3 regions of the Shewanella sp. ULN5 genome follow, and region 1 is predicted to be linked to each of the others. Evidence: predicted binding sites of a transcription regulator. Region 1 holds the regulator's gene; each other region holds the start of a gene.

What was found. Region 1 encodes MetJ, which represses methionine synthesis genes. Its sites were predicted from a motif close to TAGACGTCTAGACGTCTA; they were not measured.
Region 2: the regulator MetJ is predicted to act here: its motif matches at 5,060-5,077, upstream of msrA (peptide-methionine (S)-S-oxide reductase MsrA).
Region 3: the regulator MetJ is predicted to act here: its motif matches at 8,217-8,234, upstream of serA (phosphoglycerate dehydrogenase).

The regions. Positions count from the first base shown of each region.
Region 1 is NZ_JAPJEE010000010.1:55,717-65,745, reverse strand. Features, by position in the region: gene ORI98_RS11240 (ABC transporter transmembrane domain-containing protein) at 1-1,070, opposite strand, end outside; gene ORI98_RS11235 (sulfite exporter TauE/SafE family protein) at 1,431-2,162, opposite strand; gene metJ (met regulon transcriptional regulator MetJ) at 2,335-2,649, opposite strand; gene metB (cystathionine gamma-synthase) at 2,857-4,029, shown strand; gene ORI98_RS11220 (bifunctional aspartate kinase/homoserine dehydrogenase II) at 4,051-6,444, shown strand; gene metF (methylenetetrahydrofolate reductase) at 6,693-7,577, shown strand; gene ORI98_RS11210 (cytochrome c) at 7,742-8,383, shown strand; gene ORI98_RS11205 (c-type cytochrome) at 8,393-9,448, shown strand; gene ORI98_RS18155 (cysteine-rich CWC family protein) at 9,537-9,794, shown strand; gene ORI98_RS11200 (SRPBCC family protein) at 9,886-10,029, shown strand, end outside.
Region 2 is NZ_JAPJEE010000011.1:69,197-79,225, forward strand. Features, by position in the region: gene ORI98_RS11890 (efflux RND transporter permease subunit) at 1-1,306, opposite strand, end outside; gene ORI98_RS11895 (efflux RND transporter periplasmic adaptor subunit) at 1,309-2,505, opposite strand; gene ORI98_RS11900 (GNAT family N-acetyltransferase) at 2,712-3,281, shown strand; gene trxB (thioredoxin-disulfide reductase) at 3,450-4,403, opposite strand; gene msrA (peptide-methionine (S)-S-oxide reductase MsrA) at 4,562-5,041, opposite strand; gene astE (succinylglutamate desuccinylase) at 5,232-6,275, shown strand; gene ORI98_RS11920 (thiamine pyrophosphate-dependent dehydrogenase E1 component subunit alpha) at 6,443-7,621, shown strand; gene ORI98_RS11925 (alpha-ketoacid dehydrogenase subunit beta) at 7,625-8,602, shown strand; gene ORI98_RS11930 (dihydrolipoyllysine-residue acetyltransferase) at 8,611-10,029, shown strand, end outside.
Region 3 is NZ_JAPJEE010000012.1:119,394-129,422, reverse strand. Features, by position in the region: gene katB (catalase KatB) at 1-368, opposite strand, end outside; gene ORI98_RS12770 (YgjV family protein) at 617-865, opposite strand; gene ORI98_RS12765 (PaaI family thioesterase) at 922-1,359, opposite strand; gene ORI98_RS12760 (S8 family serine peptidase) at 1,669-4,179, opposite strand; gene ORI98_RS12755 (curlin) at 4,599-5,027, shown strand; gene ORI98_RS12750 (curlin) at 5,042-6,529, shown strand; gene ORI98_RS12745 (response regulator transcription factor) at 6,595-7,263, opposite strand; gene ORI98_RS12740 (DUF2238 domain-containing protein) at 7,569-8,168, opposite strand; gene serA (phosphoglycerate dehydrogenase) at 8,438-9,667, shown strand; gene ygfZ (tRNA-modifying protein YgfZ) at 9,798-10,029, shown strand, end outside.

The sequences.
Region 1 (10,029 bases):
ACTATACTGCCGGAAGGGATTTCAATATTGATATCGCTGAGTTTTGCTCCAGTCTGTTTTGCGCTGACATGCTCAAAGCGAATTGGGCCTATAGGCAGTTTTTGCTGGTACATCTGGCTTGCATTAAATGACTCTTGAGGTGCGTCAATCAATGCATTGACCTCTAACATTGCATGTTGAGCATTAATTATTTTAGCCCTTAAACTCCCAATCGCGCTAAGTGGTGCAACGGCGCGACCTGCTAAAATTGAGCAAGCGGCAAGTCCACCTGTGGTGAGATTACCATTAAGCACTTCTAAACATCCTATAAGGACTAGCGCCAAAGTGGTGAGCTGCGCAGCTCCTTGAATCACCTCTTGAAGTTTAGAAGATAGCCAATCAATCTCGTTTTGTTGAGCTAAACGTTGATGGTTAACTTTTTTATAGGCATAAGTTACACGTGACTCTAGCGCCATCGATTTTGCGGTTGTTAAGCCAGACAGCACCAACATAAGTAACTGAGTACGCTCATTCTCACTGATATTTAATTTACTAGTTGTATTTGAGAGCTTTTGGCCAATTTGCCACACTCTTACCCCAGCAATTAACCATACTAAAATGGGGATAAAAACCAAAGGGCCGCCAATGTAAGCCACTAAACCTAAAAATATCATCACAAATGGCAAGTCCATCATAGCAACAGCCGCTTGACCCGAATACACCTCGCGCATTTCTCCGACGCCTTTTAATCCTTGCGCTATTGCGCCAGAGCCCAAAGATTCCATATGGTGATAATCGGCTTTCATTAGGCTGTCGACCAGCTTAGAAATCGTGGTTAATTCGTAATTGGCGGCAGAACTTGCCAATAACCAACTACGAGCATAACGCAGCAGCAGTTCAAGTAAAATTGCTATACCAACACCGACCACTAAAACTACCGCAGTACCATAGGCTTCATTGGGCAATATGCGGTCATAAATTTGCAACATGGTAAAGGGAAGTGCTAGAGAAAGGATATTGATAAATACCGAAGATAAAAGCAGCTCAGATGATAATTTGTTTTGTGTCAATAAACTGAAGTTTTGAAACATTGTTTAACCACCTTCACATCCGATTTTAGATGAAATTCTAGATTTATTTTTTATAGTTAAGAATCAAACTATCATTGTTAACATTAAAAATACAATGCAATTTATATTGCTGATTTATCTTCATAAAATGTTAAATGTTGATAAATTTTAGCAATGAATAATCAAACTTGCACATTTTGACTATGTTTATTGGTGGGTAAAGTCGTCATCAGCTTTATGTTTACGTACGTCCAAATGACGATTTAAGTGCAATTTAATTTTCAATTTCAGCACATCATTATAAGGGACAGTATATAAAAGCAGAATTTTTGGCTGCTGGCAGCGGATGGGATCAGCTAAGGTAAGCCAGTGTGATGGGGGTTATATTTGATTCAAAGACTTTACCGTTAATATTAGTGCGCTTAGGGTGCACAATATTAGGGTGGCTTTACGGGTTTTGTCCTTATCTACTTTACCGACAATGCGTCCGGCAATCATATATCCTGCTAATACTGATGGTAGTAGCATTAAAGAAAGCCAAATGTGCTTCACTTCAACTAAGCCTACAATGGCTAAAATTGCTAAAGCAATCATAGAGCTAAAGATAAAAAAGGCTGATAGTGCTGCCCTAAATTGGCTAGCGTCTTTTCCAGCTAATAAAATGGCCATTGGCGGCCCACCTATAGCGGCAATATTGCCAAAAATACCTGAAACAATACCCGCAATAAATAAGGTTATCCGATTCACTGGTGCGGATAATTTAAAAATACTCAGTAACACTGCGGTAAATACAATGCCAGCAATAGCAAGACCTAATATGGGTTGAGGGGCAAGCAATAATAAGCTTGCGCCTAAAAAACCGCCTGGAATTCTTCCTAGTAACGCATATTGCAGCCCATTAAATTCTAGGTGGCTACGTTCTCTGAATAAGGTCATCAGTGAAATCGCAAACCCCATTACAATCACTGGCACTGGCACTAGTTGTGGGTCGACAATATACAGTAAAGGACTGGCGACTACGGCTAAACCAAAACCGATTAAGCTTTGGGTTAACGCGCCGCAAAAGATAATCAGTGAGGCAAGTATTAAGGTGGTGGGGTCGATAAATGGCATTGCTATGGCTCTTATTTTACGCGCATTTTTAACACAAACATTTTCTGTTGATGGTTATCAAGAATTTGATAGTGTCTAAAACAAAATTCCACCAAGATAACTACCCTGACAAAGCAGGATATTCATCTTGATGGAATGAATAGCGGGTGTGAAATGACTTAAAAGTGATTAATTACTCTAAGTCTTCCCATTCAATACCCATTTGGTCCATCAATGCTTTCGCTTCACGTGGGATACTGTCTGGCTCATCTTTTGATAAGTCATGATCATCAGGCAAAGGTTGGCCCGTATAAGCATGTAAAAAAGCTTCACACAGTAATTCACTATTTGTCGCGTGACGTAAATTATTTACCTGACGGCGAGTACGCTCATCTGTCAGTACTTTCAATACTTTTAACGGAATTGATACTGTGATTTTTTTTACTTGTTCATTCTTCTTGCCGTGCTCGGCATATGGGCTAATATAGTCGCCATTCCACTCAGTCATTAACTCACCCTTTACTTTAAATTCGGTGCAGATTTTAAACCCTTAAAGTTTCTAGTCAAATTATTGCTGTGTTTTAGTGCACATTGCAAATAGATTTCTTTATGTTTAGACGTCTAAACGTCTATTTCTGTTGACCTGAGCGCTTCAGTTAGGTAAATTTAGCCATCTAGACATCTCTTTGTGTGTTCGTAATGTTAGGAATTAATCATGACCAAGTCTTGTAAACAACATAGCAATGCCACTGTCGCAGTTCGTCAGGGTATTGAAAGTGACACACAATATGGCGCAGTTGTCCCTCCAATTTATTTATCGACCAATTATTCTTTTGATGGCCATAAAAATCCGCGTGAGTTTGATTACAGTCGTTCAGGCAATCCAACACGTTGCATTCTAGGTGAAGCCTTAGCCAAGTTAGAGCAAGGGGCTACCGGCGTGATAACTTGTACCGGCATGGCTGCAATTACCCTAGTGACCAATTTACTCGGGCCAGATGATTTATTGGTTGTGCCACATGATTGCTACGGTGGTAGTTACCGATTATTTACTAATTTGGCCAAGAAAGGGCAGTTTAAATTGGCTGTTGTTGATCAAACTAACGCAGCAGCGTTAGCTGAAGCCATTGCCAAAAAACCTAAAATGGTCTGGTTAGAAACGCCGTCGAATCCATTATTGCGTGTGGTCGATATTGCAGCCATTGCCACAGCAGCAAAAGAAGTTGGCGCCTTGGTTACCGTGGATAACACCTTTTTATCACCTATTTTACAGCAGCCTTTAAATTTAGGGGCTGATATCGTTATCCATTCTACGACCAAATATATTAATGGTCACAGTGATGTGGTGGGCGGTGCTGTGGTTGCTAAAGACCCAGAAATCGGTGAGTTACTGCATTGGTGGTCAAATACCTTGGGGTTAACAGGGTCAGCATTCGACAGTTACTTAACGTTACGCGGCATTCGTACTTTAGCAGTGCGTATTCGTGAACATCAAGCCAATGCCAAGCGCATTGTTGATGTGCTAACGCAAAGCAATGTGGTTGAAAAAGTGTATTATCCGGGATTAAAAGATCATCCAGGTCACGACATTGCAGCCAAGCAACAGCAGGGTTTTGGTGCCATGTTAAGTTTTGAGCTTAAGGGCGGAGAAGCCGCAGTAGTGGCATTTCTCGATGCCCTAACGCTATTCAGTGTTGCTGAAAGTTTAGGCGGAGTGGAAAGTTTAGTCGCCGTTCCTGCCACAATGACCCATAGAGCAATGGATGCACAGGCTCGCTTTGAGGCTGGCGTTAAAGATACATTATTGAGACTATCTGTTGGTATTGAAGATGGTGAAGATTTAGCGGCTGACATTGAAGCCGCATTAGCTGCCGTAGCAGCGCTGTAGTTGGCGTTTAAGGAGTAATACATGGCGCGTGGTCATTTACATAAATTTGGTGGTTCAAGTCTTGCAGATGCAGATTGTTATCGTCGAGTAGCCCACATTTTACTTACCCATGGTCATAGCGATGATTTAATTGTTGTTTCAGCCGCAGGCAAAAGTACCAACTTTTTGTATAAGCTGTTGAATTTGCGAGATACCGGCCAGTTATGGCAAGAAGAATTGCAAGTGCTGATTAGCTACCAGCAAACCTTGATTGAGCAGTTACTGTCGAATGAACAGGCTCGCGATTTACGTGAGCGTTTGTCGACAGATAAATCACAATTAATTAGCTTATTATCATTAGAAGAGCGCAACGAATATCAAATCAGTCATGTGGTGAGTTTTGGTGAGCGTTGGTCAGCACGATTAATGGCGGCATTATTGCGTGAATCGGGAGTGGCATCATCGCATGTTGATGCCTGCTCTATTCTTGTCGCCGATGAAGGCGCAGTGCCGATTATTCGAGTTGATGAATCTCGCGCCAAAGTACAGGCTTTGCTTGCGGCACATCCTAATGAACGGCTAGTGATCACCGGATTTATTTGCGCAAATAGCCAAGGTGAAACGTTATTATTAGGGCGTAATGGTTCAGATTTCAGCGCGAGCTTGATAGCCAGCTTGGCAGATATTGGCCGGGTCACTATTTGGACTGACGTTGAAGGGGTTTTTAACGCAGATCCGAACAAAATTAACGATGCCAAGTTATTAAAAAGCATGTCATTGGCAGAAGCAGATCGGCTTGCTAAGTTAGGTTCGCCTGTGTTGCACTCGCGGACATTACAGCCTTTATTTAATACCGAAGTGAGTTTAGCGGTACGCTCTAGTTATGCCTCGCACACTGATTTTACTTTAATTGCGCCGCAAAGTTCTTCGGCCAGCGCGCCTGTGGTGACCAGTTTGAATGAGGTGGTGCTATTTAGCTTTAAAGCGACAGCAGATGTGGAACCCTTGTTGGCGTTGTTAGGTCAAGCTGGCTTATCGCCGTTAGCTTATTGGTCTCTGGCGCAGCATAAATATGAATTGGCGTTTACCCTTGAAAGTCAAAAGCAAGTTCAGGCGTTGTTATCAAGACAAACCTTAGAATTAGGTATTGAAGAGTTACAAGTGCAAACTGATTTGGGTTTAGTTGCTTTAGTTAGTGCCGATGCCGAGCTGTACCGCAAAAGTTTTGCCCGTTTATTAAGTCGTGATGCAAAGCCTGTTTATCAAGATGGCCTAAGTTTAGTGACTCTGGTACCTCAAGGTCAGGTAAGTTTACTGACACAAAAGGTACATCGCCGTTGTGCCGGCCCAAGAATGCGCATTGGCGTATTATTGCTAGGTGTCGGCAATATTGGTGAAGCCTGGATAGATTTATTCAAACGTGCCCGTCTTGGTTTGAATCAAGATTTAGAAGCTACAGTGGAGTTGGTCGGCTTAGTCAGTTCGCAAAAAGCATTCATTGCTGATCAGAGTGTCGATTTAGATAACTGGAAACAACAGTATGAACAGCATGCTAGTGAGTGGACATATGATTCACTATTTGCCGAGTTAGAGCAGCTGTCTTGTGATGAAGTGGTGGCTTTAGATATCAGCGCCAGTGCCACTTTAACCTTGCAATATCCTGAGTTATTCGCCCGTGGTATTCATGTGGTTAGCGCTAACAAATTAGCGGGCTCTGGGCCATTACCTTTTTATCGCGAGCTAAAGCAGCAGCTGTGTAATCGACGTTTATTTTGGCGTTACAATGCCAGTTGTGGCGCAGGCTTACCTATCCAACATGCGTTGAACGACCTACGAAATAGTGGGGATACCATTGAAGCGGTTGGTGGTATTTTCTCTGGAACCTTATGTTGGTTGTTTGAAAATTATGACGGTAAAAAGTCATTTTCTGAATTGGTGTTGGAAGCAAAAGGCTTAGGGATTACTGAACCCGATCCTCGCGATGATTTATCCGGCCGAGATATGCAACGAAAACTGCTTATTTTGGCTCGTGAAATAGGGCTTGCCATCGAGTTAGAGGATATTGCCTTGAACTCATTAGTGCCTGATGCCTTAGCTGAGTTGACCTTAGCAGACTTTTTAGCACGAATTGATGAGCTGGATGCAGAGCTATTACAGCAATATGTGGCAGCAGCAGAGCAGAACAAAGTGCTGCGTTATGTTGCATCGTTAGATAAAGTTGGCGGCAAGCTCAAAGCCGAGGTGGGTATACAATGGGTGGATAGAAACCACCCTTATGCCAACTTAACCCCAGGGGATAACGTGTTTGTTATTCGCAGTGCATTTTATCAGGGCAATCCATTAATTATTCGTGGTCCAGGCGCTGGGCGTGAAGTGACTGCTGCAGCGGTTCAATCTGATTTAGTGCATATTTGCCGTGATTTATTGCAGGAGTAATTGCGCTGTTATCTAGGTAATCGCTGTCACTAAAGACAGATAAAGCAAGGCTTTTACGAGTCTTGCTTTTTTTTCATCTTCACATTGATCAATTTTCATCATACAACAAGTCAATCTCTGCACATTTATTCTTGACATCATGGTCAGTTAAATTACTATGTAGACATATAGACGTCTAAACGTCCATTAAATTCATTAAGCATTAAATCCATCGATATTGGTATCGAAGCAGTTGAAGGAAATAAAAAATGGCTTTTCATCACGCCCAGCATTCACAGTCGTTAAATCAGAGCTTATCTGAGCTAAGTGATATCAATGTGTCATTTGAGTTTTTTCCACCTTCAACGCCTGAAATGGAAAAGATTTTATGGAACTCTATTCGTCGCTTAGAGCCATTAAACCCTAAGTTTGTTTCAGTCACTTATGGTGCTAACTCAGGTGTTCGTGATCGCACCCATGGTGTGATTGAACGTATTCAAAAAGAAACAGACTTAGTTGCTGCGCCGCACCTAACGTTAGTGGATGCCAGTGATGAAGAGTTAGTCGAGCTAGCAAAGCATTATTGGAACTCAGGCATTAAAGATATTGTGGCTTTACGCGGTGATTTGCCTGATGGCAGCCCAAAACCAACCCGCTTTGCTAATGATTTAGTGCGTTTATTACGCTCAGTTGCCGACTTTGATATTTCAGTCGCGGCCTATCCAGAAGTGCATCCCGATGCGCGTAATGCTCAGGCTGATTTAATTCATTTAAAGAAAAAAATTGATGCGGGTGCTAATCGTGCCATTACCCAGTTTTTTTATGATGTTGAATCTTACTTACGTTTCCGCGATCGTTGTGTCACTGCCGGTATCGATGTTGAAATCGTACCGGGTATTTTACCCGTCACCAATTTCAAGCAAACTAAGCGTTTTGCTGGCATGACCAACGTGGCCATTCCCGCATGGTTACATCGTCAATTTGAAGGATTAGATGATGATCCTGGTACCCGTCAATTGGTGGGGGCTAACGTGGCAATTGACATGGTGAAGGTATTGGCACGTGAAGGTGTGAAAGACTTCCACTTTTATACCTTAAACCGTGCAGAATTAACCTATGCAATTTGCCATACATTAGGCGTTCGCCCTAAATAAGTGAGCAAGCAAAATAGATTCGCTCTTTAAGCCTCTGTCGATTGATGACAGAGGCTTTTCTTTTTGTGTTAAACCTTAAAACAGCATTAAAATACTGTGTATTCATGGTCTAAATAATCATCTATAGTTGGTACAATCAATTTGGATATGGACTTCTTAGAGGCATGACAATGAATAAAACCATAATCGCTGCAACCTTTGTTAGCAGTGTGCTTAGCATCCAAGTGAGTGCATCTGTTCCCGATGCATCGCCAAAAGAGCTACAACAAACCGTGCCTGCTGCTGCGCAGGTATGCGTGAGTTGTCATGGTGCTCAAGGGCAGGGGCTAGAGGGCGCAGGGCCAAAACTAGCGGGGTTATCTTCCGCTTATATGGCAGCACAAGTTAAGTTGTTCCAGTCAGGGAACCGCCAAAACCCTTTGATGCAGCCGATGGCGATGATGCTTCAAGGTGACAATATAAAAATAGCAGCTGACTATTTTGCTTCTCAACCTGTTGTAGAGGTTGGCTTGCATTATCGTGGCGATAAAGTTGTGATAGAAAACCCGGCAGAGAAACTCGCTTACCAAGGAGATTGGTCGCGCGATCTGCCTGCGTGTTTTTCATGTCATGGACCATCAGCCGTTGGTGCCGAACTATTTCCTCGTTTAGCGGGACAGCAAGCGAGTTACCTTAAAATCCAGCTTGAAGCGTGGCAGAAAGGAACGCGTAAAGGTGATGCCGATAATATGATGGCTAATGTTGCCAACAAATTAACCGCAGTAGAAATAGATCAACTTGCGCAGTATTTTGCCTCACTTAAGTAAGGATACACTATGAATTTTCAAGTAAAAAATATCTTAGGTGCAATGGTACTAATCGGTTTAAATACCAATGCTTTAGCAGGTGAGTTGCCAGACCGTCAACAAGCTTTACCTTCAGTGCAAAAGCAAGCCGAGCACCTATATTTACAGTCAGCGGCCTTAGCTGATATTCCCGCTGGTGAATTTGGCGATAAGGTACGTTTGGGTTATCAATTATTCGTTAACACTCAGCAGTTGCGCGATAAACATGTGGGTAATGAGCTAAATTGTGTTAATTGCCACTTAAATGCTGGTAACAAGGCTAATGCATCACCTTTGTGGGGGGCATATTTTGCTTATCCAGCCTATCGCAAAAAAAATGACAAAGTGAATAGCTTTGAAGAGCGCTTACAAGGCTGTTTTACTTATTCTATGAATGGCAAAGCACCAGAATCGGGCAGTAAAGAGTTAGTGGCATTGTCTGCTTATTCATATTGGCTGGGAATGTCTGGTTTAATGCTGCAACATAATGTGGCAGGTCCTGTACCTGAGTTAAGCGACAGTGAATTAGTTAAAGGGGCAAAGCGTGATGACTTTATTTTACCTGAGGCCATCTCAAGTAAAATGGATCAAAATGCTTTAGCGCAATTACCCGGTCGTGGTTACCCTGCAGTGCCTAAAGCTGAACAAGCTTATTCACCAGAGCGCGGCGCAAAGGTTTATCAGGCGCATTGCCAATCTTGTCATGGTGACGATGGCCAAGGGCAAATGATTGCTGGCATTGCCGCTTTACCACCGTTATGGGGACCGCAAAGTTACAACTGGGGGGCGGGTATGCATCGCGTAGGCACCGCCGCAGATTTTATCTATGAAAATATGCCGTTAGGTAAGAGTGTACAGCTTACTCCCCAACAAGCCTGGGATGTTTCGTCATATATTAACTCGCAAGAGCGCCCACAAGATCCGCGCTTTAAAGGTCAGGTTACTGACACTCAAAAGCAATATCATCAGCATGATGGCTATTATGGTAAAACGATTGCTGGTCAGGTTTTAGGTCACGACTCATCAGCTAACTTCCCTAAAAAATAACCAACGGAAATTAAATTAGATCTTCAACACGCCCTAAAATAATAAGTTTTATTTCTAGGGCGTTTACGTTTTTGCACGCCGTTATGGAGTGTTTGTATTGTCTGAAAATTGTTGTCCCATCTGCCAGCAAAATAATCAATGCTCCATGGCTAATGGTCAAAGTATTGCAACCTGTTGGTGCATGAATACGGGGTTTTCTGCCGTCGATTTAATTAAACAATATTTGCATCAACACCCTCAAGTTTCACTTAACAAACAACAATGCGTGTGTCGTGACTGTTTAGAAAAAATGGCCGCGTCCCAGTTAACAGCTCAAACGAGTGTGCAAATTTATATTTCTGAGTAATTCCCTCACATACATATTAGTTATTTGTTGTTAACGATATGTTGCTGAGTATACTCATACCGTTATTTGCCATATAAAAGAGAGCATGAGCATGTTGAAAAAATTTATCTTTGTATTGGCCATTATTGTGGCTATTCCGTTTGTTACCGCGTTATTTATCAAAAAAGATTATCAAGTCGAAAGAGTGGTCGTTATTAATCAGCCAGTTACTGAGGTTTTTGATTATGTAAAATAC
Region 2 (10,029 bases), on a different contig from region 1:
GCATCGCTACTTTTTGTACACCCCTAATAACGCTTTCTACGCTTTGTCCATGCTCTTGGCTTTCAGTATGCGCGCTTTCGCCCATCACAATGGCATCATCAACAACGATACCCAATACCAGAATGAAAGCGAATAAACTGATCACATTAATGGTGACATCGATGAACGATAACGGCATGAACAGCAGGGTACCAAGAAAACACACTGGTAAGCCCATCATTACCCAGAAAGCTAAGCGCACCCGAAGAAACAGCGCAAGCATTAAAAATACTAAGACTGCACCAGATTTCATGCTATCAAGCATTAAATCTAAACGGCCTTCAAGGTAATAGGTCATATCAACCCAAGGTTCAAGTTGAACACCTTGAGGCAATACTTTTTGTTTTTTATCTACATAATCGCGGATTGTTTTAGCCACATCAGTAATACTTTGGTTGCGTGCCGCACCAATAAAGAATGTGACTGAGTTTTTACCATTAAATTTTGAATATTGGATACCGTCTTCAAAGCCATCAGTGACGGTGGCAATATCGCCAACAAGAATTGTGGTGCCATCCTCAAGGGTTAATAAAGGTAAATCTTCAAATTCATAACCGACATAAGCTTGGTTTTCTACCCTGAGGTTGATATAGCCGTTTTCTGCTTTTATCTGGCCTGCTGACATGTTGCGGGAATACCCGCGAACCGCTTCAGCCACATCATTAAAGGTTAAACCAAATTCACGTAAGCGATCTTTACTGACTTCAACGCTGATTTCATAAGCTAAACCGCCGTAATATTCGGTAATATTAACCCCTGGAAGTTGCATCATTTCATCATGAATACGCTCACCTAAGTCTTTTAACTGACGTTGTGATAAGTCACCATATAAACTTAGATACATGACTTCTTGACGAATTTTAATGCGCTCAACTTTCGGTGGTTCCATTCCAGCAGGAAAGGTTGAAATAGAATCAATTTCTGATTTAACTTCTTCTAAAACGACTTGTGGGTCATATTCGTCTTCAATTTGAAAATAACCATTAGCCATATTGCGGTTAGAGTAAGTGATAATTCGCTTTAACCCTTGAACACGCTCAAGTGCTTGCTCAATTTTAACCGTAATACCTTCTTCTACTTCTTGCGGCGCAGTACCTGAATACACTGCACTAAATTCAATCCAGTTTATTTCTACCGCGGGGAAAAACTGTTTTCTAATGGAGTTTGCGGTTAATAGCCCACCCAGTAAAATGATGATCATTAATAAGTTAGCAGCAACTGAGTTACGTGCAAACCAGGCAATCAATCCCTTATTTGTATCTTCCATGTTTACTCCTCATCACCCATAGCGAGTTCTGTCTGCGATTCGCTGTCGGTTTGCGGTTCTTTTTGAAGTAACTTATCCGCAGGAAGAGCAAGTTTCATACCTTCGACAGGATAGTCGAGTGCGGATGTGATAAGTTGCATACCGTCTTCAAGTCCTTCAGATATCACAACTTTTGAGCCTTCTTGGCGTAACATAGTGACGTCTTTGTAACGTAATTTTTGTTCATTATCCATGATGGCCACTTGGCCATTAACAATGAGGTGTCGTGGAACAATGGCAACTTCGCCAGCGTTGGCTCCGTTAATGTTTGCCGTTACATAAGTACCAAAGCGTAGCTCGCGCTGATCTGATTTCAAACCATATGGGTCAATCACTTCTGCCACTAAATAGGTCATCCGGCTTTTACTATCAACCACACCTTCACTGCGAACAATCTTGCCTTGCCATGCTTGCTTGTTCCCGGCAAAGCTACCCACTAAGGCAACAGTTGCATTTAAGCCTTTGGAGTCTAAATATTGAATTTCTTTATCGGCTAAAGGCAGACGAACTTCGGCGACATCAGTACTTAATAGTCCACCAATAGGTGATCCTTTGCTAACGTATGAACCTAAACCAACTTCTCGGCTAGAGACTAATGAATCGTAGGGCGCGCGGATAATGGTTCTTTCAAGGTTTCTTTCAGCGCGGTGAAGTCCTGCTTCAGCACTTTTGAGGCGAGCGATTTCTTGGGCTAACTGTGGCTTACGTAAACTTAAAGCGGTAGGGGTACCGTTACTGATTTCAGCCCATTCTTTTTCTGCCACTTTAGCATTTGCGCGCTCTTGCACTAATGATGCTTGGGCAGAAGCAATACTGGCTTGGGCATCAAGAAGGTCTGACTCGTAATCACTAGCATCAATTTTAGCCAGTATTTCACCAGCCTTCACAAAACCACCTTTAACAAAGGTATCTGATAAATAAGTAATTTCACCATTCACTTGTGACACCAGGTCGGTATTATATTTGGGCTGCACTACACCATAAGAGGATACACTGAATGTCATCGGTTGGTATTCAATGACTTCAACTGAGACTAATGGAGTGCTATCTAATGCAGGCTTTTCTTCAGGAGGCTTTTTTAATGCCGATATACCGACTAATGCACCAACGCCTAGTCCTAAAACGACTATGGGTAATATGATTTGTTTTCTCGTCGCCACGACACTTCCTCTTATTTATCTTTGTGTTAGCAATTATTTTTGCCATGAGATGTCATCCAACCATGGCGTAATTTAAGCTTATATTAATCTAAATGTTGTTTTGGTGTTATTTCAATGTGTAAACTTGTGTGTCAAAGGTATGCAAAGTATTTACATTTATACTGTGCTTACGAAGTAGAAGATCATCAACACTAGGATTAGCAGCTATGGCAGAGCCTCGCATCATAGAAACAACTCGGCTACAGCTGACACAAATGACGCTTGATGAACAAGCTTTACTGTTCGAGCTTGATCAGGATGAAGCTGTGATGCGTTTCATCAATGGCGGCCATAAAAGCACCATGGAGCAAATTGAGCAATATTTCATGCCCCGTCTAAAACGTTATCATGATCCGCTTAAGGGATATGGCTTATGGAAGGTGTATGCTAAAGCGGATAAAGAGATCCCAGAAACATTAGCGGGACAATACCTTGGCTGGATCTTAGTCAGACCTATGTATTTTTTTACCAGTACCCCTCATTTTGATGATATTGAATTAGGTTGGCGTTTTAAGCAGATTGCGTGGGGGCAGGGTATTGGCACTGAGGCTGCTAAAGCGATCGCAGATTTTGTCGCAAGTCATCCTGAAGTGAGTGCGTTAAGTGCCATTGCAGATGAAGAAAATGTAGCTTCAATTAACATTATGGCTAAATTGGGAATGTCTTTTGTGAAAAAAGCACCACATCCAGACTTACCAGAGAACCAACAAGTAGTGTTTTACCAGCTTAAAGTTTGATTTTAAGCAGACAAATATTGCTATTGGGTTTGTTTAATATATCTTTTTTTTTGCCTGAAGTGACATTTTCAGGCTAATTAATAGGGTTCTGTGTTGAGTGTGTTGATTGTTATTTTAAAAAAATGCCAATCAATTGATTGGCATTTTAATTAACAAAAGTAATTCAAATTACTTTTTTGCATCAAGATAACGTTCAGCATCCAGCGCAGCCATACAACCTGTACCGGCTGAGGTAATCGCTTGACGGTAATGTTGATCCATTACATCGCCACAAGCATAAATACCTTCAATACTGGTTTGAGTCGCATTGCCTTGTAAACCGCTATTTACTTTTAAGTAACCGTGGTTCATTTCTAGTTGGCCTTCAAAAATACCTGTATTTGGGCTATGACCAATAGCAACGAATACGCCAGCAACCTCTAAATCAGTAATAGAGCCATCTTTGGTGCTTTTCTTTTTCAGTCCAGTCACGCCCATTTGGTTACCCACCACCTCTTCAAGCGTTTGGTCTAAATGCAGAATAATATTGCCATTGGCAACTTTATCCATTAGGCGGTCGATTAAGATTTTCTCAGAGCGGAAAGAGTCACGACGGTGAATAAGGTGTACTTCAGAAGCGATATTGCTTAGGTAAAGCGCTTCTTCAACAGCAGTGTTACCGCCACCAATAACGGCCACTTTTTGATTGCGATAGAAAAAACCGTCACAAGTTGCACAAGCTGAAACGCCACGGCCCATGAAAGCTTCTTCTGATGGTAACCCTAAATATTTAGCTGACGCACCTGTGGCAATAATTAATGCATCACATGTGTATTCGCCATTATCACCCTTTAAACGAAATGGACGTTCAGTTAAGGTCACTTCGTTAATGTGATCAAAAAGAATTTCAGTATCAAATTTCTCTGCATGCTTTTGCATACGTTCCATTAATGCTGGACCGGTTAAGTCTTCGGCATCGCCTGGCCAGTTTTCTACTTCGGTTGTCGTGGTTAATTGACCACCTTGCTGCATACCCGTAATCATTACAGGTTTTAGGTTGGCACGTGCAGCATATACCGCTGCTGTATAACCAGCTGGGCCAGAACCTAAAATTAATAGGTTACTATGACGAGCTTCACTCATTTTAATTCTCCGATTAGATGCATGATGCAATTGGCTAAGATTGTAGGGAATTTACCAAAGCGGGTAAAGGGCACAAGCAAGATTGATAACCGATTGGGCTAATCTAGTGTGTCAATAAATGGTGTCAGTCGAAAAATATTTCTGACACCACCACAGATTTAATAAGTAAGGTGACAAGAAGGCAGATTATTTTTCTCAAGATAGTTCTGATGATAGTCTTCAGCGATGTGGAAGGTTTGTAAAGGCACTATTTCAGTGACAATATGACGTGTTCCCCATCGACCGCTTCTGGCAAACGCGAGCTTGGATGCTTCAGCCTGAGCTTTTTGTTGCTTGTCATGGAAGAAAATAGTACTCCGATATTGAGTGCCAATATCGCCACCTTGCATGTTTAGCTGTGTTGGATTGTGATTTTTCCAAAAAACATCCAAAAGATCATCATAGCTGACAACGTTTTCATCAAACTCTACTTGGACAACTTCGGCATGGCCAGTAGTACCTGACTTCACTTCTTTGTAAGTGGTTGCGCTATCTTTTCCGCCCATATAGCCACATGTTGCGTTATTCACGCCATTTATTTCACGGAAGAAATATTCGACACCCCAGAAACAACCTGCACCAAATGTTGCTAACGCCATGACACACCTTTTACATTATAGAAGTCTAGATGGCCGTAATTGTGATTAAGTTTGACAATATATGCAAGCGTTGAATCTTACCAAAAGGACTTTTTAGGGGATCAATTTAATTTGTTTGCGTATGTGATAGAATTCACCTAAGGAAAAACAAGCAAATACCCCAAATAATAACAACAGCAAGGAGCGTAAATTGACTTCACCGCTTATGGAAACCCGAGATTTTTTAGCTTTTACTTTAGAAAGCCCGCTTTCTCTGCCACAGCAATATCACTTTCATTTAGGAAATCATACTCAAGTTGACATACTTGATACTGGAGTGATTGTTTTCACGCCATTAAAAACAGCAGCCAAAGCGCCTAAAGATATTGTGCTTTCATGTGCGATCCACGGCAATGAAACCGCGCCAATCGAAATTTGTAACCAATTAATCAAATCGTTACTCAGCGAAACCCTGATTACCCAACACCGCGTATTGTTTCTGATAGGTAATCCGCCAGCCATATTAAATAAAACCCGTTTTATTGAAGAAAACATGAACCGTTTATTCAGTGGTGCTCACTCTAATGGACAAGGTTTAGTCAATGCTGAACGAGTAAGAGCAAAAGCGTTAGAACTGTATGTGGCAGATTTTTTCAATCAAGGCCAGGCAGGTGCTCAGCGGATTCATTATGATTTACATACCGCAATCCGATCGTCTAAACATGAAAAGTTTGCAATTTATCCTTATCGTCCAGGCAGAAGTTATAGTGGCGAACAAATGATGTTTTTAGCCGCATGTGGCGTAGATACCATTTTATTTCATCATGAACCGACTACCACATTCAGCTATTATTCATCAGAGCAATTCAAAGCCGATGCCTTCACGGTTGAGTTAGGCAAAGTCATGCCATTTGGTGAAAATGATATGAGCCGTTTTGAAGACACAAAACGTATGCTCACAAACCTGATCACTGAAGAGGTCCTGGCCGTTGCACCTTATCAATCTTCGCAATTGAATTTATATAAAGTGTCACGTTCTATAAATAAAACTGCCGAAGACTTTGCATTTAGTTTTGCCAATGACGCACCTAATTTCAGTCAATTCAAGCAAGGTGAACCATTAGCCACTGAAGCGGGTCAAGAGATTAAGGTAGAGCATCAGCTAGAAGCGATTGTGTTCCCTAATGCTAAGGTACCGATAGGTCAGCGCACTGTGTTGTGTTTAGTACCTGCACCTGATGAAGATGTACAGTAGGTGGTTTAGCAAGGCGTAAAGCAAAATATACAAGCTTGTCGATTAAGATTTGATAACGCGGTCCAGTAAACTATTGTATGGAAGTTTACGTTAACGTAATGTTTGTCGGCGAATTATAATTAGACTGCTACCCTTGAGGTAGCACTTCACAAGAACAAGAGCACATTATGAGCAACGCAACACTGAGCAACGAAACAGTGCATCGTGTCAGCTTTCTTGACAAGGCGTCATTGCACATTCCTATTCTGCGGGTTTTACAGGCAGACGGCACAACATATGAAAATGCTGTGTTACCGGTTATTGACCAAGACCTAGCCGCAAAAATTTATGACACTTGCGTATTTACTCGAGTATTAGATGAGCGGATGTTAGGGGCACAGCGTCAGGGCCGTATTAGCTTTTATATGACCTGTACCGGTGAAGAAGCCGCCATTATTGGTAGTACTGCCGCGTTAGATAAAGGTGATGTGATTTTAGCGCAATACCGTGAGCATGCGGCTTTACGTTACCGAGGCTTCACCACTGAACAGTTTATGAACCAGATGTTCAGTAATGAAAAAGATCTTGGTAAAGGTCGTCAAATGCCGATCCATTACGGTAGCAAAGCACTAAATTACCATACCATTTCATCTCCTCTTGCGACGCAAATTCCACAAGCTACTGGTGTTGCTTATGGGCAAAAGCTCAAGGGTGAGCGCAATGTGACCATTTGTTATTTTGGTGAAGGCGCAGCCTCTGAAGGCGATTTTCATGCCGGTTTGAACATGGCCGCAGTACTTAAAGCGCCCGTGATTTTCTTTTGTCGTAATAACGGCTATGCCATTTCAACGCCTACTGAAGAGCAATATGCGGGTAATGGCATTGCCAGTCGTGGAGTCGGTTATGGTATGCACACCATTCGTGTTGACGGCAATGATATGCTGGCTGTTTTAGCCGCAACTCAACAAGCCAGAGCATACGCATTGGAAAACAATGCTCCAGTGTTGATTGAAGCCATGACCTACCGTTTAGGAGCCCATTCATCGTCTGATGATCCTTCAGGTTACCGCTCTAAAGATGAAGAAGCTAAATGGCAGCAACATGATCCGGTTAAACGCTTCAAATTATGGTTAATCAACAAAGGTTGGTTAAACGAAGCTGATGACGTTAAAACCCATGAACAGTATCGTGAAGAAGTACTTGCCGCGGTTAAAGTAGCTGAAAAGTTACCTGTACCTCGATTGGATGAAATTATTGAAGATGTGTTAGACAAGCCAACAGCCGTACTTAAAAAACAGCTGAAAGACTTAAAAGAACACATCAACAAATATCCTAAAGCCTATCCGAAAAGTGCAGGGAGATTATAAGCCGTGGCTCAAATGAATATGTTACACGCCATCAATGAGGCGTTATCAATTGCCATGAAAGCGGATGAGCGCATGGTAGTTTTCGGGGAAGATGTTGGCCATTTTGGCGGTGTTTTCCGTGCAACTTCAGGCTTACAAGAGCAGTTTGGTCGCGACCGCTGTTTTAATACGCCGCTTACTGAACAAGGTATTGCCGGATTTGCCAATGGTTTAGCATCACATGGCATGACGCCCGTTGCTGAAATTCAATTTGCGGATTATATCTTCCCTGCGTTTGATCAAATCGTCAATGAAACCGCTAAATTCCGTTACCGTAGTGGTAATGAATTTAATGTTGGCGGATTAACGTTCCGCACCCCTTATGGCGGTGGTATTGCTGGTGGTCATTATCATTCGCAATCTCCAGAAGCTTATTTTACCCAAACACCGGGTTTAAAAGTGGTTGTGCCGCGTAATCCTGAACAAGCCAAAGGGTTATTACTGGCAGCAATCCGTGACCCTAATCCAGTTATTTTCTTTGAACCGAAGCGATTATATCGTGCATCAGTGGGCGAAGTGCCAGAAGGCGATTATCAAATTGAGTTAGGTAAAGCAGATGTTGTCAAGCAAGGGACTGATATTACCGTGCTTGCTTGGGGCGCACAGATGGAAATTGTTGAAAAAGCCTGTGTGATGGCTGAGAAAGAAGGTATCTCCTGTGAAATAATTGACTTACGTACTTTATCTCCTTGGGATATTGATACTGTTGCAAAGTCAGTTAAGAAAACGGGTCGTCTGGTTATCAACCATGAAGCGCCGCTAACTGGTGGCTTTGCGGGGGAGATTGCAGCCACGATTCAACAAGAGTGTTTCTTGCATCTAGAATCACCCATCAATCGAGTTTGTGGTTTAGATACACCATACCCACTCATTCATGAAAAAGAATATATGCCAGATGAGCTGAAAACATTTGAAGCCATCAAAGCAACAATGGCATTTTAGGAGTGGTCATGATTAAAGATTTTATTTTACCCGATATCGGCGAAGGCGTTGTTGAATGCGAGTTGGTAGACTGGTTAGTTGCTGAAGGCGACACAGTCGTCGAAGATCAGCCTATTGCCGATGTGATGACAGACAAAGCACTAGTGCAAATTCCGGCGCCTTATGCCGGTGTGATCACTAAGCTTTATTACGCCAAAGGCGAAATCGCAATCGTTCATGCGCCTTTGTACGCGGTTAAAGTGGCTGATGATAGCGCTTCAGATACCAGTGATACCGCCGTGAATGCGGTGGCTGCTGAACAAGTGACACCGGCAGCGGTTGTTTCAGGTACGCTGGTTGAAGATTTTCTTTTACCGGATATCGGTGAAGGCATTGTTGAATGTGAGCTTGTGGATTGGCTCGTGGCCGAAGGTGAAATGGTTGTTGAAGATCAACCGATTGCCGATGTGATGACAGATAAAGCGTTAGTACAAATACCTGCTATGAAGGCCGGTAAAATTGTGAAGCACTATTATCGCAAAGGCCAGCTTGCTAAAGTTCATTCGCCATTGTTTGCAATTGAAGTCGAAAGTGATGTGATTGTAGCTGATCCTGTAACTCTATCTACACAGCAAGTTGTTAATCAAGCCGCTAGCTCAGCCGTTTCTACTGAGCCTGTCGTTCAAGGTAAAGCGATAGCCAGCCCTGCTGTTCGCCGTTTAGCTAGAACATTAGACATCAACATTGCTGAGGTGCAAGGTTCTGGTAAACATGGCCGCGTATACAAAGAAGATGTAGAACGTCACCAAAAAGGCGCAGCGGTCAACGTAGCTGTAACAACACCTGCTGTAAGCTGTGCTGTTGCTTCAACAAGTATTGCATCGCCTGTTGCAAAAGGTGCGGATCGCGTTGAACCCATAAAAGGTGTTAAAGCGGTTATGGCAAGAATGATGGTGGAGTCAGTTTCGACAATTCCTCATTTTACCTATTGTGAAGAGTTTGATTTAACAGAACTGGTTGCTTTACGTGAAAGCATGAAACAGCGTTATTCAACTGATGAAGTTAAACTTACTATGATGCCTTTCTTTATGAAGGCAATGTCGCTGGCATTGAACGAGTTTCCAATACTTAATAGCCAAGTGAATGCTGACTGTACTGAAATCACTTACAAGTCACGCCATAATATAGGCATGGCCGTAGATTCAAAAGTGGGCTTATTAGTCCCTAATGTGAAAGATGTGCATTTAAAATCGATTTTAGAGGTTGCTGCTGAAATCACTCGATTGACTGCAGATGCCAGAAGTGGTCGGGTATCTCCAGCAGATTTGAAAGAAGGCACAATTTCAATTTCAAATATCGGTGCATTAGGTGGCACTGTCGCAACGCCAATTATTAATAAACCTGAAGTGGCTATTGTCGCATTAGGTAAATTACAAACCTTGCCGCGA
Region 3 (10,029 bases), on a different contig from region 1:
TGATTACCGCGAGCGGTATAAAAACGTAAGCCAAAACCGCGAGGATCGCGTTCTGCATCTGCTGATCCCATTTCGCCGCCTACGGTAGAGAAGCGCACGAAAGTTTCAGTTTGCTTACCCACACCGTTAAAATGATCTGCAATCGTATATTCACTTAAATCTTTAGTCAGTGTAAAAGTACCATATACACCAGTACCTTTTGCATGAACCACACGCTCAGGAATGCGCTCACGATTAAAGTGGGCTAGCTTTTCGATAAGATGCCAATCCTGAAGTAACAAAGGGCCTCTTTCACCGGCAGAAAGCGAGTTTTGATCATCTGCTATGGGTGCGCCATTTTGGCTTGTTAAAAAATGTGAATTGTTCATATTTTCTCTCCTAATTACTTGCAAGTAACCATTGTTCAATTAAGTCATAAACGGTTGCCATGTTGCTTACCTCGGCTATCGTTATCGTATAAAGCGATAATAGAGCAATCAGGCAAACATAAAAAGCGATTAAAAACGATAATAGCAATCGTCTAAAGTAATCAGGATTTGATGATTTAAAGTAAAAATCGATTTGAAGTGTAATAAAAAGCCGAAGCATGCTTCGGCGTTTGGGTAAAATAATGAGGTTATTTTGAAGGCGGTTCCACGATTGGATCGCGATATAATTTCACTAAATAATAAGCATCAATTAACACAATGAAAAAATTGACTAATGCCACAGGAATAGCATCAATAGCTAGGCCATAAGCAACAAACAAAACTGCACCGACTAAATTCCACCAGCGAAGTTTTTTGATATTAGCCATCATTAAAGAAATGGCAACTACAACAGAGGCAAGATATCCCACCCATTCCCAAATTGTTGCGGTATCCATAGTTACTCCAAAAAAACGTTCATTGATTGAGTATAGCTTATTCCAATACGCAAAAATTAACGTTCAACAACCGCCGCAGTCATCCGTGAAATACAACACAAATCATTAGCACTGTTATGCACTAAAATTTCCCATACCGAGCTTCGCTTGCCAATATGAACGGGTCTAGCCGTTGCTGTTAAAGTGCCATTACGTGAAGCTTTTAAGTGATTAGCGTTTATCTCTTGGCCTACACAATAGAATTTAGTGAAATCGACAACAAAGTTAGCAGCATAACTCGCTACGGTTTCTGCTAATGCCACATTTGCGCCACCATGGACAATGCCTAATGGATTATGCACACTGGGATCCGCTGGCATAGTTGCTTTCATATAATCATCACCTATTTCGGTGATCTTAATGCCCAGCGTTCGCATAAGGGTGCCTTTACCGTTCATCCCTGCGTCTAAGCGCTCACAATCTTCCAGTGTGACTTCTCTAAACCAAATACTCATTGAATACATCCAGTTAACAATTATGCTTCCAGTGTACTGTGAGATGAAGTAAGAAGAAACTGCTAAAAATAGTGTAACGGGCATTATGACCAAAAAGGTTCTTTGCAACTCAATTTGACACTCATAATAATTTTAATAATAAGGTTGATTACATATATCTAGGACCCGAGCGATGATCACGGTGAAATCTATACTGGTTGATCAACATCATTAATTTGCAAAATGAACTTAGTAACATGCGTTAGATATAGAAAAGCAAAAAGGGAGCACTTAGCTCCCTTTGAAAAACACTGATATTAAATCAATGAATTAAAACTGCGCTACTAATGGATCTGAGCACAAAGTACTAGATGTTTGACAGATTTTATAAGTGACTGAACTTGCTGATACACTAAAGCGATCACGGTAGCGTCCATCATTATCTGTAGTGGCAATCATCTCACCATCACGATAAATATCCACACTTTCACCTAATGCACCATTCCAGGTTAGATCAACTAACGCACTGCCACGTCTTGACACCATAGTTCGAATCACGTCCGCTTCAATAACATGCTCAAACACTTCGACATCAGTACTAATGGCATTTTCATTACCTTCTGCATCCGTTACTGTTAAGCTAACTGAGTAAACACCTGCTGCAGAATAAGTATAAGTTGGACTGACATCCGCAGAAGTTGAGCCATCACCAAAGTCCCAAGCGTAAGTGGTAATATCATCATTAGCATCTGAACTTGTATCTGTGAATGTAACATTCAAGCCATCAACAACATAATCAAAACCAGCTATAGGTGCCGCAGGAGCTGCATCGCCTAGTCCTGATATTGTTAATCCCCAGTTGTTTAATGTCCCGACATCAGCCCCAACATTGTCAGACACGGATAATGTCCAATCACCCATGGCCATTTCACCATTGAAAGCACTTAAATCCCAAGATTTAACAATATCATCTGCACTGCCACCTTCGCGGTTATGTAAAACTGATTCAGTACCCGTTGGTGAAGTTAAAGTGACCACTAAATCACCGATCCAAGTATGAGAAATGTCAACACTTGCTGTTAAACCAAATACAGCGATATCATCTGGTACATTAATCGTGCTCGAAATACCAGCAGAATCATTATCCGGAATCGCGACCGCATTGTCATTTCTATATGGGAAGTCAGTTAACCCTTGTGGATAAACGGCTAAAGCTACAGATTTAGTTTTAACAGAGGCACCATCATCACCTGTGACAGTGATAACATAATCACCCCATGCTGCATTTGAGTCAGTGCTAACATCAACACTAAAATCATCACCTGCACCAACACTATTACTTGATAAACTCACACCATTTAAGCTAGGAGTAACATCAACAGTTAATGCTACTGTTGCATCCCATCCTGCAATGCTGCCTAGGTTAAAGTCATAGCTAACGGCACTGCCTGCTTCAACTTGTTGTGAAGCTGGGGAAACGGTGAAACGAAATCCTGGAGCTGGGTTAGCAGCATCTAGTGCAGAAGCTACATTTAATCGAGTTCCAGCAACGGTAAGCCCAGTTAAAGCGGCATTAGCATCACCCGACACCATAAGTAACTCTTTCATTTCGATTGGAGTAAGATCTGGATTAAGCGACCACACTAATGCTGCAGCACCTGTTACATGCGGCGTAGCCATAGATGTGCCAGAATAGGTATCATAACCACCTCCTGGAACGGTAGATAAAATAGCCGACCCTGGAGCCCCCATATCGACACTGGTTGGCCCCCACTGAGAGAAACTTGACATATTGTCATTACGATCGGTACTGGCAATGGCCATAACGGCATCTGAATCATAACTTGCTGGGTAACTTGGAGTGACGTCGTTATCATATGCGTCGTTACCTGCGGCAGCGACAAATAAAATACCTGCATCTCCAGCACTCTCGATAGCATCTTTTAATGCCTGACTGAAACCGCCACCGCCCCAAGAGTTATTAGTCGCTTTAACATCAATACCATGATTTAGTTTTAGGTTAGTCATGTAGTCAATACATGCAATTGCACCAGCGGTTGAACCTGAGCCATTTTCATCCAAGAACTGACAACCAATAATACTGACATCCCAATTGACACCAACTACACCGACCCCATTATTCCCTTTAGCCCCAATAGTGCCTGACACATGTGTTCCATGGCCATTACCGTCCATTGGGTCACCATTATTCGCATTTGCGTTATAACCGTGAATATCATCGATAACACCATTACCATCATCATCAATGCCGTTTCCTGCTATTTCGCCTGGGTTGACCCACATGTTGGCTTGTAAATCTGGATGGTTATAATCCACACCAGTATCAATCACACCAACTACAACATTACTGTCACCTGTAGAAATATCCCATGCCGCCACAGCATCAATATCGGCTCCCGATACACCACCGCTTTGACCTGTGTTATGTAACCCCCAAAGGTCAACAAAACTTGGGTCATCCGGCACCCCTATTGCCCGAACAATATAGTTAGGCTCGGCATATTTAACCGCGGGATGCTTGCTGATCATTTTGATCGCTTTTTGAATGTCAGCACCATTTTTTAAACTTAACCGAGCTAATTTTCCGTTGAGTAAATGACTGAATTTATCATCTACACCATCAGCGTTAACATCTTTAATCGTTGCACCAACCAACTTTTGGGCTGTTGAACGCTCAAATTTTGTTGCGTTGTCTTTATAGACAACCAAGATCGTATCTTGCTGGTAAGTTACTGCTTGCTTAGCCATCACTGGCACTGCAGATGTCATTGCCATTGCTGATGCGATAGCTAAAGCAACGGGTGTTATTTTAATCGACATATACTGGTTTCCTATCGTCCTTATTGATTCCAGAACCGGTAAAGCTAAATACGTTAACAAATGTCTCTATAGACTCAGGGTACACGATTTATCCGGCAATATTTTTGCACCAAGATTGTTGCCACATGCAAGGTTATTTGGAAAGTATGAGTTAGAAAAATACAACTTAACTACTAACCTAATTGACCTAACCCATAAGAGCTACCCACCAACAAAACAAACTCTAAGTAACTGTAATTGATAAATAAAATTAAAAAAATCATCTTTGAAACTCTAAATTATTCTTAAAAATAAATACCCATTCGTTTAATTGATATGCGTGTGCAGAGTCCGTAAGTTGGTCGGGTCATTTGACTCGTTCTAGTGAGTCATCGCCGCTACGTTTCACGTAATGCAAAGGAGTGTTCATGCTGATTTCGATGAAAAAAACGTTATCCATCACTCTCCTGCTGTCCAGCTTTGCAATGTCGGCCTATGCACATGAAGGTAAAAAAGATCCTCTTTTTGATGCTGATTTACCTATCACATTGCAAACCTTGTTAGAGAATAATAATCGTGGAGACATGATTAATATCATCCAACTCGGCATGTTAAACCAAGCAAGCATTTTGCAAGATGGAGAGTTAAATCACGCCTCTGTATTGCAGCTTGGGGACAACAATCAGGCACACATTGCGCAATATGGCGTGAATAATGAAATAGAGCTGTTACAAGCAGGCGAGCAAAATAATGCTTCGATAATCCAAACAGGAAATGATAATCAAGCACAATTAAGTCAACTAGGAAGTGCAAATTTTTCAATTGAACAGATTGCAGATGGTGCTGCAATCACAATAACGCAATATTAAACAGGGAGCGTCACATGAAATCGCAAGCAACTAAAACGTTATTAGCATTAGCCATTACTGCAGGCTTATCTTCAACAGCTTTTGCTAGTGAAGTCAGCAATATCTCAATTATGCAAGCAGGTGTTGGCCAAGATGTAAAATCAGAACAAACGGGTATTTTAAATCAATCAATCGCCAACCAAACTGGTAATGATCAAACCGCGACCATTTCTCAAAATGGTGTATGGCTAGAATCTTACGTGACATCAACTGGTGATGAAAATGACGTCGAAGTGACTCAAACTGATGACTGGCATATTTCTAATGTTGCATTAGAAGGAAATGAGAACTCGACAATCGTAACTCAAGATGGCTTCCTTAACCAAAGTGATGTAGAGGTTGTTGGCAATGTCAATATGGTGAATGTTGAGCAAAGCGGTGGTCTTAACGAAAGCAATATTGAACTGATTGGCGACGCAAACACTGCCACCGTTTCACAAGTGGGTGACGATAACTTTGCTGTTTTCCGAGTTCAAGGAAATGATAATGATGGTGACATCACTCAATTAGGTAATGGAAACCAAGCCGGTTTAATCGCCCTGGATTTTACGCCTAATATTGGTAACAACAACGATGTTACGACATACCAAGAAGGCAGCAGTAATATTGCAGGTGTTCGCGGTATAGCTGGTGACAACAATACCGTCGACATTGAACAAATTGGAAATTTGAACACAGGCTTTATTTACGCACTTGAAGGTTCAGATAATGATATTAGTATTGAACAAGAAGGTGATGGAAACGTTGCTGTTTTAGAGTTTACTACTGGTGATGACAATGATGTTGAAATTGACCAAGAAGGCCAATCGAATTCAGTTGGCGACACTTTGATTGCTGTCGTTGAAGGTAATGATAACAATATCGATATAGAGCAAGAAGGTGATGTTAACCAGGCTGAATTTGAAGTCTTGGGCGATGATAATGATGTCGATCTTGACCAAGAAGGCAATGCTAACTATGCCGGATTTGTGACTTACGGTAATGACAACGATTTTAATTTACTATCAGATGGTAACGATAATACAATTTTTGCACTCTCACTTGGCGATGATAATGATATCGAAATTGACCAAGAAGGCGATATGAACTTTGCATTAGTTGAAACCATAGGCAGCGATAATGAAGTTGATGTTGAACAAGATGGTAATAGCAATGAAGCATTAGTTTCAGTTATAGGTGAATCAAATACTCAAATAGATGTGACCCAGTCTGGTGACTTAAACTTGGTTGATTTACTTGTTGCTGGTAACGAAAATCTCGTTGATATCATGCAATCAGGTGATGGTAACTGGGTTGGCGGTGAAATGGATGGTGCATTTGCCATTACAGGTGACAATAATAGCTTTATCGTATCTCAAACGGGCAACGATAACATCGTAACTGGTTCACAATCAGGTGCAGACAATACAATTAGTGTGACGCAAGTCGGTGACTTCAATAGTGCGACTGTTATTCAAAACTAAATAACACTCACGATATAAACCAAAAGGGAGCTATTGCTCCCTTTTTTAACCTGTTTAATTCGTAATTAATTGACTAACTCAAAATGAGTTTGATACGTTTGTGCCCAACGTAATAATTCGACCCGATTTCGAGATTGGGTTTTACGGAAAATAGACGAAATATGCGCTTTAACTGTGTGTTCACTGATGCATAAACGATGGGCAATTTCTTTGTTACGCGCACCACTGGAAACCAATTGAATAATAGTTCTTTCTCTATTGGTAAGCATTTGTAGCATTGCGACAGTATCTTCAGGAATTTCGTTGTTATTATCGAGCTTTTGTACCAGTCGTCTAAACATCTTGCTGATTAAAGGCCTGTCGTACCAAAGTTCATCTGATACCATTTTACGTAAACCCGTTAACATTAAATCCATTCGTTGATCGGCATACAATAGTCCACGCACACCTAAAAGCAAAGCCGACTCTTGGTCTAATGAGCCCCGCTCCACTTGATACAAAGCGACCGGTACATGGTTAACAATACGAGAGACAAGTAAAGGGATGCCTTTATTATCTAGCGCCGCTCCTTTTTGGGCGACCAGATAAAAGCTATTGGATTTTTTTTCTAATTCTAATTCACCAGCATGCTTAACAATGCGGGTCTTCAATCCAATAGACTCAGCAAGAATAGCTAAATGGCATGGGGCAGACAATTGATGTAAAAACACCAACTCATACGTAGTTGAGCTCATTACTCTTCTCCCTGAAAAGTTTTATTACGTTCAAGCACACTATTTATCATACGTTGGTTTCAACTTCATGAATATTTAATAGGCTAAAGCATTAGCACTCAAACATCGTCCTAAATTTATTTTATACCCAAAGAATGTAACAATGCCAGATACAATTGCCCAAGATGAAGACAATAGGTGTAAACATTGTAAATTGAGCAACAACCATAGTAGAAAGCAACTAGAGAGTAGGTGTTTTTGATCAGTAAAAAGTATGAATAAGCATTTTGACTGACGAAAATTCATTTTTACCGCCTTCATACGGTTTACTTTATACGACTCATTTGGCGATTATGCAGACGAGTTAACAACAGTAATCCACAAATGCCGCCAATTAATGCTAAAAACATATCAGATTGAGTATCCCATACATAACCTTGCGTGCCTAAAAAGGCTTCTGCATCTTCACCGGTTGCGGCTGCAACCCACCACTCTATAAGCTCATAAAAAGCAGAGAATGCAAGCACAAAACACACAGACAAAAACTGACACCATGCGCCTACCTTTAACACACCATTACGTAACATGATTTCTCTTGCAAGGATTACTGGCACAAATCCCTGGGCAAAATGACCGACTTTATCATAGTTATTACGCTCGCTGCCCATCACTTGTGCAAGCCAATCAAATAAAGGGACTTCTGCATAAGTGTACCTCGCTCCAACAAACAACACGATACAGTGAGCAAGGATCAACCAGTAAGCCAGTGAGGTAAATTGAAAACGATTACGCGTTGCCAACAAAAGTACCACAGCAAGAAGTGCGGGTATCGCTTCTAACCACCAAGTGAACATATCTTTAGGATCACTAACCGACCAAAGCAATACCGCAGCATAAATGACTATCCATATAATTTTATTATGCAATGTAAATTCCTCTTATTCGATATTGTTCTAAAATTAGAATATTAACTTTAGCCATCTAGCCCTCCACAATGTGCAAAAAAAGTGCTACTTTGGCTATGCGTTGGAAGTCGCATATTTTCCCAAAGTAGAACAGACCTCACCTACTTTAACAAAAGTAGGTAATTTGACGTCGCTTGGGAGCTGATATCAATAGTAAACTAACTGATATCATAAGCATAAGTACTTTAGGTACTAAAATCAGCAATTACACATTAGAGGGTACCCATATCATGGCGAAACATTCGCTTGACAAGGATAAGATAAAAATCCTGCTGTTGGAGGGCGTCCACCAAAGTGCGGTAGATGTACTAGAAAGAGCAGGCTATACCAACATTGAGTATCACAAAGCCTCATTAGATGAGAGCCAATTGCTTGAATCTATCAAAGATGCACATTTTGTAGGGTTACGCTCTCGTACTCAATTAACTGCTGAAGTGCTTAACCAAGCTGAAAAACTGGTTGCTATTGGCTGTTTTTGTATTGGCACAAATCAAGTGGATTTAGCCGCTGCCGAAAAACTCGGTGTACCAGTTTTTAACGCGCCGTTTTCTAACACTCGCAGCGTCGCTGAATTAGTGATTGGTGAAATCATCATGCTAATGCGCGGCATTCCGCAGCGTAATGCTCAATGTCACCGTGGTGGCTGGCTAAAAAGTGCCAATGGCAGTGTCGAAGTGCGCGGTAAAACACTGGGTGTGATAGGTTATGGTCACATAGGTACTCAGTTAGGTATCTTAGCTGAAACACTTGGTATGCGAGTGATTTTCTTCGATATTGAAGATAAATTACCGCTTGGTAATGCTTCTCAAGTACACAGTTTAGAAACGCTTTTAGCTACGGCAGATGTGGTCAGTTTACACGTACCTGAAACTCCACAAACTAAAGATATGTTCGGTGCTAAAGAGTTCAGCCAAATGCGTCAAGGTAGTTTCTTCATCAATGCGTCACGCGGCACAGTGGTAGACATTGAAGCCCTTGCTGAAGCGGTTAAGTCTGAGCACATTGCTGGCGCAGCTATTGATGTATTCCCCGTTGAGCCAAAATCAAATGATGACGAGTTTGTTAGCCCATTACGTGGTTTAGACAATGTGTTACTGACACCTCATATTGGTGGCAGTACAGCAGAAGCTCAGGAAAACATTGGTATTGAAGTGGCAGGGAAACTGGCTAAATACTCAGATAATGGTTCAACGGTATCTGCCGTTAACTTCCCTGAAGTATCACTAGCACAACATGCTGGCGCCTCACGCTTATTACACATTCACCACAACCGTCCTGGTGTGTTGATTAAAATTAACCAAGCTTTCTCAGCAAAAGGCATTAACATTGCCGCTCAATACCTGCAAACGACAGCAGAGATTGGTTATGTGGTAATGGAAGTCGATTCAGACCAAGCTGAAGAAGCATTAGTCGAACTGAAGCAAATTGACGGGACTATTCGTACCCGCGTATTGTTTTAAAATCGAAAACTTAGCTCACAATGTTCATAAAACGGCTACTTAGGTAGCCGTTTTTATATCTATCCCCTTTTGAGTGATCAGAGTTTGGGCTACACTGCTGGCATTATGTTGCTGTTTCACAGGAAATCGTATGAGCCTTTCAATAATTAAACCCGATTGGGCCCTCACCCAAGAAACTCCCTCACTGATGCTAGCTAACCTAAATCACTTAGGATTAATTGAAGTGACCGGAGAGCAAGCTCGTAGTTTCATTAATGGTCAAGTTACCACAGAAATTGTCTCACTAAATGCTGATCAATGGCGCTGGGGTGCCCATTGTGATCCTAAGGGTAAAATGATTGCTAGCTTTCGTACATTTAGCA